2 regions of the Pararhizobium sp. DWP1-1-3 genome follow, and region 1 is predicted to be linked to the other one. Evidence: riboswitches for the same ligand, from Rfam matches in the RefSeq annotation. Region 1 holds a riboswitch; the other holds the start of a gene.
What was found. A riboswitch is a leader RNA that binds a small molecule or an ion and turns the genes downstream of it on or off. The one in region 1 is predicted to bind cobalamin.
Positions count from the first base shown of each region.

Region 2: another riboswitch for cobalamin. It lies ahead of nrdH (glutaredoxin-like protein NrdH); the one in region 1 lies ahead of ACP7BS_RS06025 (aromatic ring-hydroxylating oxygenase subunit alpha).

Region 1 covers NZ_JAFCTR010000002.1:289,936-298,532, forward strand. The annotation lists gene ACP7BS_RS05995 (transporter) at 1-443, shown strand, start outside; gene ACP7BS_RS06000 (BA14K family protein) at 505-984, opposite strand; gene ACP7BS_RS06005 (glycoside hydrolase family 25 protein) at 1,143-2,135, shown strand; gene ACP7BS_RS06010 (phosphoethanolamine transferase) at 2,429-4,051, shown strand; gene ACP7BS_RS06015 (hypothetical protein) at 4,080-4,295, opposite strand; gene ACP7BS_RS06020 (2Fe-2S iron-sulfur cluster-binding protein) at 4,473-5,570, opposite strand; gene ACP7BS_RS06025 (aromatic ring-hydroxylating oxygenase subunit alpha) at 5,572-6,822, opposite strand; cobalamin riboswitch at 6,945-7,143, opposite strand; gene ACP7BS_RS06030 (DUF6656 family protein) at 7,497-8,102, shown strand; gene ACP7BS_RS06035 (diguanylate cyclase domain-containing protein) at 8,103-8,597, opposite strand, start outside.
Region 2 covers NZ_JAFCTR010000008.1:3,962-12,558, reverse strand. The annotation lists gene ACP7BS_RS17055 (multidrug effflux MFS transporter) at 199-1,398, shown strand; cobalamin riboswitch at 1,619-1,840, shown strand; gene nrdH (glutaredoxin-like protein NrdH) at 2,097-2,318, shown strand; gene nrdI (class Ib ribonucleoside-diphosphate reductase assembly flavoprotein NrdI) at 2,347-2,763, shown strand; gene nrdE (class 1b ribonucleoside-diphosphate reductase subunit alpha) at 2,733-4,886, shown strand; gene nrdF (class 1b ribonucleoside-diphosphate reductase subunit beta) at 5,071-6,045, shown strand; gene ACP7BS_RS17030 (hypothetical protein) at 6,261-6,530, shown strand; gene ACP7BS_RS17025 (hypothetical protein) at 6,727-7,710, shown strand; gene ACP7BS_RS17020 (tetratricopeptide repeat protein) at 7,613-8,482, shown strand.

The DNA of each region.
Region 1 (8,597 bases):
ACAACCACCAGCCGCGGCTGGCACCGCTCCGGCGAACCGCCGTTCGTCTGCACCGGCATCTGCGCACGTTGCTGGCGCTGTTGCGGCGAGCCGGCACCTCGGAGGAGGACGAAGTGCCGGAGGGCTTTATCGACGTTGCCGAACGACTGTCGGACAGGCTCGAAGCGGTCGACCGGGATGTGTTCGCGCTGCAGGAACGCGCCCGCCTGCTGCATGAAGAGATCGACAGCAAGCTCTCCTCGGAAACCAACCGCCACCTTTACATTCTCTCGCTGATGACCGCTTTCCTCTTGCCGCCCACCCTTGTCACCGGCTTTTTCGGCATGAACACCAGCGGCCTGCCTTTTGCCGAAGGCATTCATGGCACCTTGCTCGCAGGTTTTCTGATCATGATGTCGATGGGCGTCGCCTGGACGATCCTGAAGCGGATCGGAATTCTATGACGACATGAAAATGGCCGGAGATAAATCCCCGGCCTGAGTTTGTGCTGATCAGATCGTCGAATCAGTAGGGCGAGTTGCACTGCCTGCGCGGGCCGTTGTTCGGCTGATAGGTATTGTCGTAGGCGCGGTAGCTGCGATAGCGGTTGGCGCACCATTCGACATGGCTGCCACCATAGCGTACCGGTGGCTGGGCGACCGCACCGCCGATGATCGCGCCGGCCGCAAAGGCGCCAAGCGGGAACCACACCCCATTATATTCGCGGTAACCGGGGCGGTAGTAATTATAACCCCGATGGCCGTTGTAGTAGGAATAGCTCCCCCGGCGATAATAGCCATTTCTATTGTTATAGACGCGCCGGTTGGTGTAGCGCGGCCGGTACTGACCATCGCCTCGGCGGGTGTATTGGACGGGCTCGACATTCGCCCGTTCAGCCGCGACCGGGACGGGAACCTGGGTGACGGCCTGCGAAGGCGTAAATGACGTGGCCAGCAACACAGCGGACAGTGCCAGCGATGCCACCCTTAATTTGAAAACACCCATTGGGGCTCCTCCATCAATTGCTATCGGACGATATTGTCGTGCCGATGGAACGATTTGCGGCGGTCTTTGTTCCACGGCACACTGCAACTAAACACGTTCACGGAATACGCGCCAGACGTGTTAATGCTCGGTTAACCATCTTTCCGCACCCTCGTGACATGGAAAAGCGCCGGACCACACGCTTGGGCAAGTTTTTCCGCCTCGCCGCTTGTCTCGGCGTCGCGCTGCTTTCCGGTGGCGGCCTGATCCCGGACACATCGGCACGCGATCTGATGCCATGGAAATCACCTGACCACGCGCTTGTCATCGATGCCTATGAACTCAACATCATCGACTGGGACGCGATGCTGAAGGACAAGCGCATTGCCGGGTTCATCTCCAAGGCATCCGACGGACTGCCGGAGAGTTTTGACTGTACCGGCGATCACGCCGGCGATACCGTGGCCCACTGCAAGACGATGTGGCGCAAATACGCCGTCAGCCGCGAGCTCTACCAGACACGCCGGCTCATCGCCCGCGCAAGCGGCCTGCTCTGGGGGGCATACCACCTTGCCCGGCCCGGAAATCCGGTCGACCAGGCCAATCACTTCCTCGATTATGCCCAGCCGCGCGACGACGAACTGATGGCGCTCGACATCGAGGGCATCGATCCTGAAAAATACATGTCGCTGGAAGATGCCGCGATTTTTGCCGGCCATATCATGACCCGCACCGGCCGCTATCCGATACTTTATACCAATCACACCACCGCCAGATACATCGCTGCCAATCGCGACCGGTTCCCGATCCTGTCGCGGCTACCGCTGTGGTATGCCCGCTACAAGCCCGGCATCCGCAATGTCTTCCCGATGGGAAACTGGAACGATTACGCGCTCTGGCAGTTCTCCGCCGGTCCGAACTGCGGCAAGCAGCGCTGCCCTTACCGCGTCGCCGGAACCCTCCCGGATATCGACGTCAATGTCGCGGCCATGGATGCCAAGGCGCTGAAGGCGATCTGGGCCAAAGGCGAACTGCTGCCGGAGAAACCGTTCGACAAGCCTGTGCTGATCGCCTCGGGCAAAGCGGAATCCTTCTCCGGCGCCGGCATAAGCATTGATATGACCATGACGGGATCGATCGCCAAAATATCGATTCCGCTGGGCCTTCGCTAGCCATCGCCAATGCGGTGCAACTGACATTACACTACGAGCCGAAACGCAGCGTCCGGGGTGACCCTGTCCGCCCTTTTTTTTAACGAACCGTCGCTGACGCTCCCGTCAGGCTGCGCCGCTGAGCTGTTCAGCCTGACTTTTCTCTTCGGATTTGCAGGCGTTTTCAGCCGAAACAGCCGGGCCCCAACGTTCAGCCTCCTGTCAGCAGACGAGCGCAAAAAAGGGGATCGCCACCCTCCCTGCCCTGATTGCCGGAGCCTGCCTTGAATTTTCGCTCACTGAAGCGGCCCGTCATGGGCAGCATCCCGCTCAGCCTGTCGGCCGCCTTTTTCATTCTCCTTTTCCAGAACCTGACATTCTGGAACGAAGCGTTCTATGTGTTCGGCGGCTTCCACCTCGGCTTCTATACGTTCGTCGCGGCGATCACCCTGCTTGTCATTGCTGGCGTCGTGCTGTTCTCGGTCAAGTACCTGATCAAGCCGTTTCTGGTCTTCCTTCTCATCGCCGGGGCGATGTCCTCCTACTATACCGATTTCTTCGGCGTGGTGATCGACAAGGACATGATCCGCAACGCCGTGGTGACGACACCGCAGGAAGCCGGTCCGCTGATCACCGGCACGTTTCTCCTGCACATCCTCCTCTACGGCATCCTGCCATCGGCGCTGGTCTGCCTGATCCGGATCAGACATCGTCCCTTCATCGGCAAGTTCTTCGTGAACGTCGCGGTTATTTCGCTCTGCCTGTCGCTGTGCGTCGGGCTGATCGTGTCGAACTATTCGGGGATATCCTCGAATATCCGAGAACATCGCGACATGATGGCCAAGCTGACGCCGTTTGCGGCCATCACCTCGGCGATTGGCCTCGGGGTCAGCACCTATCGCGAGATCGGTATCGTCCGCGCCCCGCTCGGCACAGACGCCAAGCTCGGCCCGATCTACGCACAAGCGAAGAAACCCGTCGTCACCATCATCGTCGCCGGTGAAACTGCGCGCGCCATGAACTTTTCGCTGAATGGCTATGACAGGGAGACCAACCCGGAACTGAAAGCCCTTGGCGTCACCAACTTCACCAAAACCACCAGCTGCGGAACCGCGACGGCCGTCTCATTGCCCTGCATGTTTTCGGTCTATGGCAGAAAAGACTATTCCGACCGCAAGGCCCGGTCCACCGACACGCTGATGGACGTTTTGCGCCGCGCCGGCGTTGACGGCTATTGGTGGGACAACAATACCGGCAGCAAGGGTATCGCCGACCTCATCAGCTTTGCCAGCCTGACCAAACAGAAAAACAGCCCGCTCTGCAGGGATGACGGCTGCCTGGACGACATTTTCCTGAGCAAGCTCGATGAAAAGCTTGGCGGCATCACCAGGAATACCGTCATCGTGCTGCACCAGCTCGGCAGTCACGGTCCGGCCTATTATCAGCGGTATCCGGAAGAATTCCGGCGCTTCACGCCCGACTGCCGCACGCCCCAGCTCTCCGATTGCTCGCGCGAGGAGATCGTCAACGCCTATGACAATTCGATCCTCTATACCGACCATAACCTCGCCGAGGTGATCAAGCTTCTGAAGAAACACCAGGACAGCGTCGATGGGGCGATGATCTACATGTCGGATCATGGCGAATCGCTCGGCGAGAACGGATTGTTCCTGCATGGCGCGCCGTACATGTTTGCCCCTGCGGAGCAGACGCATGTGCCCTTCATCGCCTGGTTTTCCGACCGGTATGCCCAGCTGACGGGCCTCAACCGCAGATGCCTTCAGACCTATGCGGATGCGCCGACCTCGCACGACAACCTGTTCCACACCGTGCTGGGGATGATGAACGTCGTCACCAAGGTCTACAATCCGGCGCTCGACGTGTTTGCAGCCTGCCGCTCGACGGCGGTAGCAAGCCCGGCCGTTCCGGAATCGTAGAACCGCGATTGTAGCAATCCGGCCAGTTTCATGTATTTCCGACGTCGATACGCGATTTTCCCGATCGGGGTATCTGGGGAATATGGACCGGGTGGGTGCGCTTGATATCGATGGCCGGCGGCATGGATAGTTCCGCTTCCAGCAGTGCCATCTCGATCAGGAACACAAGCATCTTCTTGTCGCTGCGTTCGGCGCTCATCTTCGAGGCCTGGAGAAGCTCATAGGTCAGATCTTTGGTTCGCATATGTCACGCCCCGTATCGATTGCCCCTTGAGGCTAGGCCCCGCAACTTACGCGAAGCTTGCCACCGCGAAACACCCTATGATGGTTTTTCAAGGCTGCCGCCTGCAGGCGGCGAGGCCGGGCAGGTTCTCACAGTAAACGACATATTTTCTCGCTAGGTTGTCCCGCACAACGGGCGTTATGCCTCGATCTGTACGTCGCCGATCGGCCGTGAACAGCATGCCAAAATGTAGCCTTCGTCGATTTCGTCGTCCAGAATACCGCCATTGTGGTTCATCTCGACTTCTCCGGAAATCTTCATCACCCGGCAGGTCCCGCACAAACCACCCTCGCAGGCAGCACCGATGCGCACGCCGGCCAAGCGCGCCGTCTGCAGGATGGTCTGGCCGGGCTGACACTTGGCGTCCTTGCCGGCCATGGTAAAAGTGACGGTGGAGACGGCTGCCGCATCCGCTTCGCCTGCCCCGGCGCGAATGGCAAGCTCTGCCGGATCCGGCGCATTGGCCGGCTGAAAGCTCTCCTCGTGGTAGCGGTTCATGTCGAAGCCGACGCTTTCCAGCATCGATTTGACGCCGCGCATGAACGGCTCCGGGCCGCAGCAAAACACGGTGCGTTCGCGGAAATCCGGTGCCAGCAAGGCGAGTTTGGAGGTCTCGATACGGCCACGCAGCCCGTGCCAGCTGTGGCGCGGCGCATGGGTCTCGACGATGAAGCCGAGATTGAGGTTCGGCATATTGCGGGAAATGTTCTCCAGCTCGTCACGGAACAAGAGATCATCCGGCTGGCGGGCGCAGGACAGAAAAGAGACGTCCGTCTGCGGGGCGCAATCGGCCATCCAGCGGGTCATCGACATCATCGGCGTGATGCCGGACCCGGCCGAGATGAACAGGTATTTTTCGCCGGGATGACGCACGAAGGAGAAGTCGCCGAGCGGTCCGAAGGCCTTCAGCTTCATGCCCGGCTTGAGGGTTTCGAACATCCAGCGCGTGCCGATGCTCGACGCCTGCGCCTTGACGGTGACGGCGACCGAAAACGGCCGCGACGGCGTCGAGGACAGGGTGTAGGTGCGCATCACCGGATCGTCCGCCTTAACCGGCAGCTCGAGCGTGACGAACTGGCCCGGCAGATAGCGGAACCAGCTGTCCTTGTCGGCCTTGAAGCCGAACGTCATCACGTCCGGCCCTTCGGCGGTGACGGAGATGCATTCCAGGAGCTGCTGCCGGTCGTTGAACGGCTGCAACTCGTCAAAGTGCCGGAAGGATGAGGCAATCGTCATGTCAGGCGACCCGAACCAGAGGGGTGGAGATGGAGCTGCCCTGCAGGCGGTCCGCCAGGAAGTTGGTGTACCATTCGACGAACTGCATCACGCCGCCTTCATGCTCCGGCGAATAGGGACCGGGCTGATAGGCGGGCGAGCGGATGCCGAAGGCGTTTTCCTCGACGATCTGGCGGTCCTGGTCGTTGGTCTCGGTCCAGACATGCGTCAGCTCGTCGATGCTGTAATCGACGCCCTCGACGGCATCCTTGTGCACCAGCCATTTGGTGGTGACCTGGGTGAGTTCGGGCCCAAGCGGCAGGACGCGAAAGGTGATGGCGTGATCGGCCAGCACATGGTTCCAGGTGCTCGGATAGTGGAACAGCAACAGCGTGCCGATATGGTTCTGGCTGACATCATCGGACAGCTGGCGCTTGACGGCGCGCTTGCCGGACATGGTGTAGCTTTCAGCGCCCTCGATCAGCGGCATGCGGGCGACGCGGAACTGGCCCTTGTGATCGATCTTGAACTCGCTCGGCAGGCCGGAGGCTTCGCAATGTGCCCAATGGGCGGCGATGACCGGATCGTCCTTGGCGCCCTGCACGCCGGTTGCCGTCGGGGCTTCCGGATAGGTGCGGCAAAGCTCCGGGTGGTTGGCGGCGCAGTGATAGCATTCCCGGTTGTTTTCCCAGACGAGCTTCCAGTTGCCCTTCTCGATGATCGTGCTTTCAAACGCGACCTTGGTGTCTTTCAGATTGTGCGGTGTCACATAGGACGAGACCATGTCGCGCACCGGCTGGAAATCCATCGCCTCTTCGGCCAAGCAAATGAAGATATAGCCGCCGATGGTTTCGCAATGGATCGGTTTCAGGCCATGCTGGTTCTTGTCGAAATCCTCGCCCATCTGGCGGGCGAACAAAAGCTTGCCATCCAGCTCGTAAGTCCACTGGTGATAGGGACAGACAAGCTTGGCGGACGAGCCCTTGGCACCGGCGCAGACGCGCGAGCCGCGATGGCGGCAGGAATTGTGCAGCGCCCGCACGGTGCCTGTGCGATCGCGGACGATGACGACCGGATACTCGCCGACCTGCACGGTGAAATAATTGCCGGATTTCGGGATTTCGCAGTCATGACCGATGAACAGCCAGTCCTTGTACCAGATTTCCTCCATATCGAGCCGGTAGAGATCGGGATCGGTGTAGAAGGCCTGCTCAAGACTGTGCGTGCCGCGCCGGTTCTTCAATGTGCGGAGGACTTCGCTGCGGAGATCCATGGTCATTTCCTTGTGCTCGCCAACTTTTTGAACGTTGCAGCAGACAGGAAAGGAACCGCCGGCGCGCCGGGAGAGCGCGTGGCTACAGTGGTTCTCCTTCCGGCTGCCCGCCGCAACCCAGATATCAATTTCATCACAAGGCTGGTTTCCGGGCTCTGGAGCTGTCCTTGCGGACGATCCCGGCGCCTTCCCGGATTTCTCCAGTGGCCTTTTGCCGAGGTTTCGCTCCACCACCGTTGCGGGGGCAGCGCCGGATTTCGACCGGCTTCCCAATTCTCCGCCCTTCCCTATAAAGACGGCACCTTGAGTGTCTTCATCTAATCCGCACGCCCGGAAAAACAGCCGCCAGTTTACGACATCCGATTCCAGAAAGACGACACGGAAGAGATTGCATGCAGCCACGGCCCATGTGGCTATTTTATAAGCATAAACAACGTGATCTGCTGAATTTTCAGCAAAAGGCCGGTTTTCCGCGCAACGCTTCGGCAATCGGCTGCGAAGCGGCCTCTTTGCGACATCGCGCGGCACCAGTGCTGGCGCCGCCATGTGCATACTGCGCGGCAAAAGGTTGATGCCTGGAAAGACTGCATTAACCATAACACGTTAGCTTCATCTCGTGAGCGATTACGCCCCGGAGTGCTTTGTCTGCATTCCGCGCATTCTGGTACAGGCCGATGTCAAACTTGAGATATTTCGATGCCGCCGCAGTCAAGAAGCCGGCTCCATCGCCGAAGGCGGCGATCTATACCGAATTCCTGCGCACAGGGCGGATCAACCGGCACCAGCAGGAATGGAGTGCCACAGAAAAACGCTATCTGACCCATCAGGAAGTCGCCACCCGCACCGGCAAGAAGCTCGAAGCGGCCGGTACCGCGACGCATGAGCGGATCAACGGCTTCCACCGGTCGATCCGGTTTCCCAGACTGCTTTTCCACCGCACGCTCGCCGATAGCCCGCATCTCGGTTACTGCCATGTGACGGCCGCACGGACGAAATTTGCCAAGTTCGAGGACGTCCGCTGGTCGTTCTACATTGCCAATTTCTTTTCCGATATCGGCGACGACCAGCATTTTTTCGAAAAGATCAAGCTCGGCTATGCACGGATGTATTTCGCTGTGGCAACCGAGATGGACGCCGAGGCCGGCAAGCTGACGGTCAATCGCGCGGTGCATGACAACGGGCTGTTGTTTCGCACCCGCGACCCCAAGGAAGCCCTGAAGAACGTGCTTCTGCTTGGCGCCCGCAACGAACAGCTTCGCAAGATCATCGGCAGCCTCTGATCACTGCTTGTAGATCAGCCAATCGCGCCCGGGCGGCTGCTCGCCTTCGGCGCCATGAACGATGGTCTGGTCGCCGCCCTTGCCCTGCGCCCTGGCAAGCGCCTTTTCCGCCGTACCGACAAGATCGAAGGCGTTGCTGGCATCATCCGACATGCAGATGCCCACCGAAAGCGTCACGCAGCCGAGATCGCGCCCGGTTTTCGGATGTGTGAAATGCGTGCCGCGCAAGGCCGAGCGCAACAGCGCCACAAGCCGCACCACCTCCCGCTCCTCGCCCGCATTGACCAGAAAACCGAAACGGGTGCCGTCGAAACGGGCGACGAGTTCGCTTGACGGAAACGCCTGCTGGATGATGCCGCCGATATGCCGGGCCAGCGGCTCGGCCAATGCCGCCGCCTGCTCTCCCGATAGGCGGCGGCTGGTATCGGGTTCGGCGATGGCGATGCCGCAGGCAAGCGGCAGATCCGGATCGGCATAGACCTTGGCCAGCGCCTT
Region 2 (8,597 bases), on a different contig from region 1:
CCGAAGATAATGCCTCTTGACGTTTTAGACAATGGTGTCTAATTTTACAGCTCTGTCCAATAATATTGACACGGCTTGCCAAGCAGGCGTCCTCCCAAGCACCGCGCGCCCTTGGCAACGATCACGGTGAACTCCTGAGAGCAACGCGGCGCCAGACCGACCCGGTTTTGTGCGGCCGTTTTCTGAAAGATGCCCCCCATGACGTCCTCCTTCTTCCGGACTGCCCTCATCCTCGGCCTGTTGTCGGCCATCGGCCCGTTTGCCATAGACATGTACCTGCCGGCGCTGCCCTCGATCGGGCAGGACCTTGGCGCCGAGAACCATATCGTGCAGCTGAGCCTGCTCGCCTTCTTCGTCTCCTTTGCGGTGGCGCAGCTGGTCTACGGTCCCCTGTCCGATATGTGGGGCCGCAAGGCGCCGCTCTATATCGGTATCGGCATCTTTGCGCTCGCCAGCATCGGCTGCGCATTGGCAAGCGATATCGAAACGCTGATCGCCTTCCGCTTCCTGCAGGGGATCGGCGGAGCTGCCGGCATGGTCATCCCGCGCGCCATCGTTCGCGACATGCATACCGGCGTGCAGGCCGCCCGGCTGATGTCGCTGTTGATGCTGGTGTTCAGCATCTCGCCGATCCTGGCGCCGCTGACCGGCAGTGCCGTCATCGAGTTCTACGGCTGGCGCGGCGTGTTCTGGGCGGTGATGATCGCCGCCTTCATCGGCCTCATCCTGCTGGCGACGCAATTGCAGGAAACCCGCCTGAGGGAGCACCGTGCCGGGAGTGGCCTGCGCAGCGCCATGGCTGCCTACGGCCTGCTGCTCAGGGACAAGAATTTTCTGACGCTGACCTTCATCGGCGGCCTCGGCATTTCCAGCTTCCTCGTCTATCTCGCCAACTCGCCCTTCGTGCTGATCGACTATTACGGCCTGTCGCCGACGCAATACAGCTTTGCCTTCTCGATCAATGCCGTGTCGTTCTTCGCGGTATCGCAGGCGACCGGCTGGTTCGGCGAACGGTTTGGGCTCGTCCGGGTCATGCGCATCGCCGTTGCAGCCTTCGCGCTGACCATGGCGGCGATGGCCATCGTCATGAGCCTCGGCTTCAACCAGCTGCCGGTGATGGCCGCGTTCCTGTTCGTCGGTTACGGCTTTCTCGGTCTGGTCATTCCGACCAGTGCGGTATTGGCGCTGGAAGACCACGGCGAAATCGCCGGCACGGCATCGTCGCTGATGGGAACGCTGCATTTCGTCACCGCCGCCGTCGCCATGGTGATCGCCTCGGTGTTCTTCGACGGCACGGCCGTTCCGATGGCCACGGGCATCGCGCTCTGCGCCGTCGGCGCGCTGCTGCTCACCCAGGCCACCATCGGCCGCCGCCGTGCAGCTGCCGCTGCCGAGTGATAGGTGGTTCGTCGTCCCGGCCGGTCCAGACGGGCGCCCGGCGGCCCACGCGCGTGGCTCATTACTGATACCGGGGCCACTGTCCCGGGCGGCTGCCCCACTATCCACAGCCGATTGCCGTGGCGGGCATTAACTCCCCATTATCCACAAAGCTGCAAAAAATATGCACCGCAAGGCATGTTTCCGATGTCTACACATTGACGTTATTTTCCTGTCGTATACTATATCTAGTGTTAAAGGTTCCTCCAAATCGCAAGGTAGGGAGGCTAAGAGGGAATGCGGTGCGCTTGGCCATAAAGGCAGGCAAAACCGGAGCTGCCCCCGCAACTGTAAGCGGCGAGCGTCTGTTTCATTTCAGGTCACTGAAGCATCAGGCTTCGGGAAGACGGAATGGACGCCACGACCCGCAAGCCAGGAGACCTGCATTGAACAAAACGTCCACGGGCGGGGTGCCCGGAAGGTCGCGTGATGTGCAGCGGAATGATTCCGCTTTGGATTGCGTTCTTCCGATGCCCGCCAAAAAGGCTTCGGGGTGAAGGCATGTCAGTCAATCGAATTCGCAGACCAAGATATGCGGGATCGGCGGCGCAGGCCTAACCTCCCGCAAGTATCGCAATACAAGACCCCACGATCGGATCCGCGTGCAGCGGCTCGGAGCCTTTCGTGTGCCAGCAATATCACAGACCACGAGGACCATCATGAACATTACCGTCTACAGCAAGCCTTTCTGCGTCCAGTGCACCGCGACCTATCGCGCGCTCGATCGCGAAGGCATCGACTATCAGGTCGTCGACATTTCCAAGGACGAGGACGCCTTCGCGAAGGTGATCGGCCTCGGATACCAGCAGGTTCCGGTGGTGATTGCGGGCCAGGACCATTGGGCTGGATTCCGTCCGGACAAGATCAACGCGCTGTCCTGAGCGCGGCCTGAGTGCGGGTGGACAAGCGATGGGCCTGATCGTCTACTATTCCAGCCTGTCGGAAAATACCCATCGCTTCGTCGCCAAGCTCGGTTTGAAATCGGCCCGTATTCCCGTCAGCAGTGGCGCGGAAACGCCCGATGTGCGCGAACCCTTCGTCCTCATCCTGCCGACCTATTGCGGCGATGACGGCAAGGGGGCTGTTCCCAAGCAGGTGATCCGCTTTCTCAACAACGCGGACAACCGATCCCTCATCCGGGGCGTGATCGCCGCCGGCAACAGCAATTTCGGCGAGACGTTCGGTCTCGCGGGCAATGTCATCTCGGATAAATGCCGGGTGCCGTACCTCTACAGGTTCGAGCTTCTGGGCACGGACGAGGACGTCGCCAATGTCATCAATGGATTGGAACGATTTTGGACGTCTCAACGCTCGAACGCCCTTTGAAGGTCACTGAACAGGCGATTGACTATCACGCGCTGAACGCGATGCTGAACCTCTATGACGACGAGGGCAGGATCCAGCTGGACAAGGACAGGCTGGCGGCGAAGCAGTATTTCCTCCAGCACGTCAACCAGAACACCGTGTTCTTCCATAATCTGCGGGAGAAGCTCGATTATCTGGTGACCGAGGGCTATTACGAGCGCGAGGTTCTCGACCAGTATTCGTTCAACTTCGTGCGCGACCTCTACGATCACGCCTATGCCAAGAAATTCCGTTTCCCGACCTTCCTCGGCGCCTTCAAGTATTACACCAGCTACACGCTGAAGACCTTCGACGGAAAACGCTATCTCGAGCGCTACGAAGACCGCATCTGCATGGTGGCGCTGGCGCTGGCGCAGGGCAACGAGGCGACGGCCCGCGACATGGTCGACGAGATCATTTCCGGCCGCTTCCAGCCTGCAACGCCAACCTTCCTCAATGCCGGCAAGAAGCAGCGCGGCGAGCTCGTTTCCTGCTTTCTGCTGCGCGTCGAAGACAATATGGAATCGATCGCGCGCGGCATCAATTCAGCGCTGCAACTGTCCAAGCGCGGCGGCGGCGTTGCCCTGTCGCTGACCAATATCCGCGAGGCCGGTGCGCCGATCAAGCAGATCGAAAACCAGTCGTCCGGTATCATTCCGGTGATGAAGCTGCTGGAAGACAGTTTTTCCTATGCCAACCAGCTTGGCGCCCGCCAGGGGGCAGGGGCCGTCTATCTCAACGCCCATCACCCCGATATCATGCGCTTTCTCGATACCAAGCGCGAAAATGCCGACGAGAAGATCCGCATCAAGACGCTGTCGCTCGGCGTCGTCGTGCCCGATATCACCTTCGAGCTGGCGAAGAACAACGAGGACATGTATCTGTTTTCACCCTACGACGTGGAGCGCGTCTACGGTGTGCCGTTCACCGAAATCTCGGTCACGGAAAAGTACCGCGAGATGGCGGACGATGCCCGCATTTCCAAGAAGAAGATCAAGGCGCGCGAATTCTTCCAGGTTCTGGCTGAAATCCAGTTCGAGAGCGGCTATCCCTACATCATGTTCGAAGACACGGTGAACCGGGCCAATCCGATCGCCGGCCGCATCACCATGAGCAATCTCTGCTCGGAAATTCTGCAGGTGAGCGAGGCCAGCGAATATAATGACGACCTATCCTACGAGCATATGGGCAAGGACATTTCCTGCAATCTCGGCTCGCTGAACATTGCCGCCGCGATGGACAGCTCCGATTTCGGCAAGACCATCGAGACGTCGATCCGGGCGCTGACCGCCGTTTCCGACATGAGCCATATCTCCTCGGTGCCGTCGATCGAGAAAGGCAATGACGACAGCCACGCCATCGGCCTCGGCCAGATGAACCTGCACGGCTATCTCGCCCGCGAGCGCATCCACTACGGCTCGGACGAAGGCGTCGATTTCACCAATATCTATTTCTACACGGTGACCTACCATGCCATCCGGGCATCGAACCGGATCGCCGTCGAGCGCGGGTCGAGCTTCAAGGGTTTTGAGAACTCGAAATACGCTTCCGGCGACTATTTCGACAAATACACCGAGAAGGAATGGGTGCCGGCGACCGGGCGTGTCGCCGAACTGTTCGAGACCGCCGGCATCCACATCCCGACGCAGGAAGACTGGCTGGCCCTGAAGTCGGATGTCATGGCGAGCGGCCTCTATAACCAGAACCTCCAGGCCGTGCCGCCGACGGGATCGATCTCCTATATCAACCACTCGACCTCCTCGATCCATCCGATCGTCTCGAAGATCGAGATCCGCAAGGAGGGCAAGATCGGACGCGTCTACTATCCGGCGCCGTTCATGACCAACGACAATCTCGACTATTACCAGGACGCCTATGAGATCGGCCCTGATAAGATCATCGATACCTATGCGGCGGCAACGCAGCATGTCGATCAGGGCCTTTCACTGACCCTGTTCTTCCGCGATACGGCAACGACGCGCGATATCAACAAGGCGCAGATCTATGCCTGGAAAAAGGGCATCAAGACGATCTACTACATCCGCCTTCGCCAGATGGCGTTGTCCGGCACCGAGGTGCAGGGCTGCGTGTCGTGCAGTTTGTGATTTGAGGCCCTGCCGTTTCAGTCACGCTCGAGCCCGGAGCCCCCCTCATCCGACTGCCGGCGCCTTCTCCCCGATGGGGAGAAGAGACGAGCGGCTAGCGCGAGGGGTTCTCCTCTCCCCGTGCGGAGAGGGCAGGGTGAGGGGGCCAGGCGCCCTGTAAGATTTATTGAGGAAAGACATGCCCATGAACATCGCCATCAAGCCAGTTTCGCGCGTGCGCGCCATCAACTGGAACCGCATCGAGGACGACAAGGACCTGGAAGTCTGGAACCGGCTGACCGGGAATTTCTGGCTGCCGGAAAAGGTGCCGCTCTCCAACGACATTCCATCCTGGGCGACGCTGCGGCCGGAAGAGCAGCAGTTGACGATCCGCGTCTTCACCGGACTGACCCTGCTGGATACGATCCAGACCAGCATCGGCGCGCCAAAGCTGATGGAAGATGCGATCACCCAGCATGAGGAGGCCGTCTATTCCAACATCTCCTTCATGGAAGCGGTGCATGCCCGCTCCTATTCCTCGATCTTCTCGACGCTCTGCTCGACGCCGGATGTCGACGACGCCTATCGCTGGTCGGAGGAAAACGAGCACCTGCAGCGCAAGTCGGCTCTCATCCTCGAACACTATCGCAATCCCGATCCGCTGAAGCGCAAGGTCGCCAGTGTCTTTCTCGAGAGCTTCCTGTTTTATTCCGGTTTCTACCTGCCGATGTTCTGGTCGAGCCGGGCAAAATTGACCAATACCGCCGACATGATCCGCCTGATCATCCGCGACGAGGCGGTGCACGGCTACTACATCGGCTACAAGTTCCAGAAAGGACTGGAGCGGCTGAGCGCGCAAAAACAGCAGGAGATCAAGGACTTTGCCTATGAACTCCTGTTCGAGCTTTATGACAATGAGGCCAAATATACCGAAACGCTTTATGACGGCGTCGGGCTGACCGAGGACGTGAAGAAATTCCTGCACTACAACGCCAACAAGGCGCTGATGAACCTCGGCTATGAGGCACTGTTTCCGCCGGAGGCCTGCAAGGTCAATCCCGCGATCCTCTCGGCGCTATCGCCGAACGCCGACGAGAACCATGACTTCTTCTCCGGTTCCGGCTCATCCTACGTCATCGGCAAGGCCGTCGCGACCGAGGACGACGACTGGGATTTTTAAAGGGATTTTCCCTTCACCTTTTCGGCTGCCGCCCTCGGCGCAGCCGATCCATCTCCGGCACTCGATGCCCCGCCGATGCAATTGTAACCGTAACGTACTCCCCACCGATCTGAAAAAGGCGATACATAATCCGGGCTGATCGTTGAGGCATGCCTTAACGCAGCAGGTAAAACGCACAGGATATGTATCCGCCGGCCAAACCAGGTACCAGATCGATGCCGACAGACACGGCGCAGAGGGGTTTGTGGAAGCTCATGCTGAAGTTGCCCGCCCTGCGCGGCCAGCTTCAGCTTCTCAGTGTGCGGAATGCAGGCCTGCTCACTCTTTGCGACGCTTTTCACGATGCCAGCTCTACGCTCGATTCCTTGAGGAAGGATCTCAACGTCGATCGTGCGATCATCCGCGAATACGAGACGCTGTGCAGCGAAATAGAAGGCGAAGTGATCGAGATCTGTCTGACCGAGCAGACCAAGCCGCGCCGATAAGCCGCCATATCTATTTGTTTGGCATGGATTTTCTGGCCTGCTCCAAAGTGAGGCACTTCCACGCCGAATTATCACTTTTCAAACAGTCAACGGAATTTTTAGCGTTTACGGCCGAGATTCTTCAGCAAAGAGCGTTTGACTGCTGTGCCGATTCGGTGTGCTAATGTGACCTCGAGTTGAAAGCTTGGGGGCAGGTATGAGCAGCGAGCGTCAAATCGAACGATCACTCTGCGAACATATCGATCAGACCGAGGCGCAGGCCGAGATTGACCGGCTGCTGGCGGATACTCGCTTTCAGTCTCCCGAACGCAACAAAAATTTTCTCCGCTTCATCGCTTCCGAATACTTCGAGGGCAGGGCGGAGGCGATCAAGGCGTATGCGATCGCGGTCGATGTGTTCGGCCGTCCGGCAAATTTCGATCCCTCGGTTGACCCGATCGTGCGCATCGAAGCGACGCGGCTGCGTGCCGCACTGACGCAATACTACGATGCACACGGAAGCGACACCGGTATTCGCGTTGATCTCCCTCGCGGCCGGTATGTTCCAGACTTCACCCGCATGGTGCCCAACGAAATGCCCTCCCTGCCGGCTGAAGCCGCAGCCCCGGATCTGCCGGCTCAGGCTGCGAGCGTGGAGGAGGGTTCGGGCCGGCGGTTTTGGGGCGGCACTACGCGGCTCGCTTTGGCCTGGTTGCTAATCGGTATCGGTATTGCCACATATGCGCTGACGACAGGTCTTGGCGCCTGGAAACAAAATGCCTTGAGGCAGAAGCCGCTGATTTCCTTAGCGTTGAGTGCTGACGGAGATACGCCGGAACGCGACATTGAAAAGCTCCGGGATTATCTCACGGTGGCAATCTCGCAATTTCATACCGTTCGCCTCGCATCTACCGTCGATCATATGGTGGCGGCGTCTTTGGGCGAATGGACTGCTCCGAAACTCGTATCGGCGCTCAGAGGCCAGCGGGTGGCCGAAGACTACCGTATCGTTCTCAAATACGATGGGAAGGGGAGCCAGGGTTTTGCTTGGTGGCAGGTGACGGATGCGTCCACCGGAGAGGTGCTGCTGTCCGGCATCGAGGATGCTGACGGATCCGGTTTCCGTGCCGGCAAGCCAGAGCTTGGCGAACCGGCTGGCACGGACGCTTGTCGGGACCCGTGGCGTCATCAACACCATTGAAACACTTCATGAACTCAACACGCCCTCGCTTGGCAACGGCTGCATCCTGAGAGCGATCACGGCGGGGGACCGAAGCGATGAAGCGGGGATGGCGGATGCTCGCAACTGCCTGGAACAAACACTGGCCATTGCGCCCAATGACGCCGGGGCCAAGGCGGAACTGGCAATTGTCCTGCTCGCAAAGGACCCGATAGAGGCCCCTACCGATGCCTCCGACCGAGCCTACAGATTGGCCGCCGATGCGGTAAAGCTCTCGCCATTTTCCGACCGCAGCAAATATGCGTTGATGACCAGCCAGTTTCGCTCGGGTCAGATGCAGGCGGCGATCCAGACGGGGTATGCTGCGATGGCCCTTAATCCCAACAACAGCGATATCGCCGCACGTCTGGGGCTCTATCTTTTTACCGCTGGACGTTGGGAAGAAGGCGCTGGCCTCGCTGTGCGGTCAGCGTGGATGGACCAGGATTCTGCATTCGACGGTCTGTTGACCCGCGCTCTGGATGCTTACCGGCTTGGCCGTTTCGAAGATGCGCTGGCGCTCTCGAAACAGTTGAAGATTTCCGGTGACTATGTGGCTCACGCGGTTCAGGCCGCTGCCGCCGGGCAATTGGGCAGAACGGACGAGGCGCGATCGGCTCTCGCCAGCCTCGGAGCGGGCCGCGCCGATTTCGACGTCGCATTCCGCAAGAATATGAGCGCGCGTTATTTCACGCCCAAAATGACCGACCTGATCGAAATCGGCGTTATAAAGGCGACGCCGCAGAAATCCTGAGGCCGCGGTCCGTAGGGTGAATGGTGCATCCCGTATCGAGGACGCGACTCCATATTCCCCAGATTTCATAAAAGTAACTGTAACGTACTTGTTTCAGCGCCCCATCGTGCAAGGC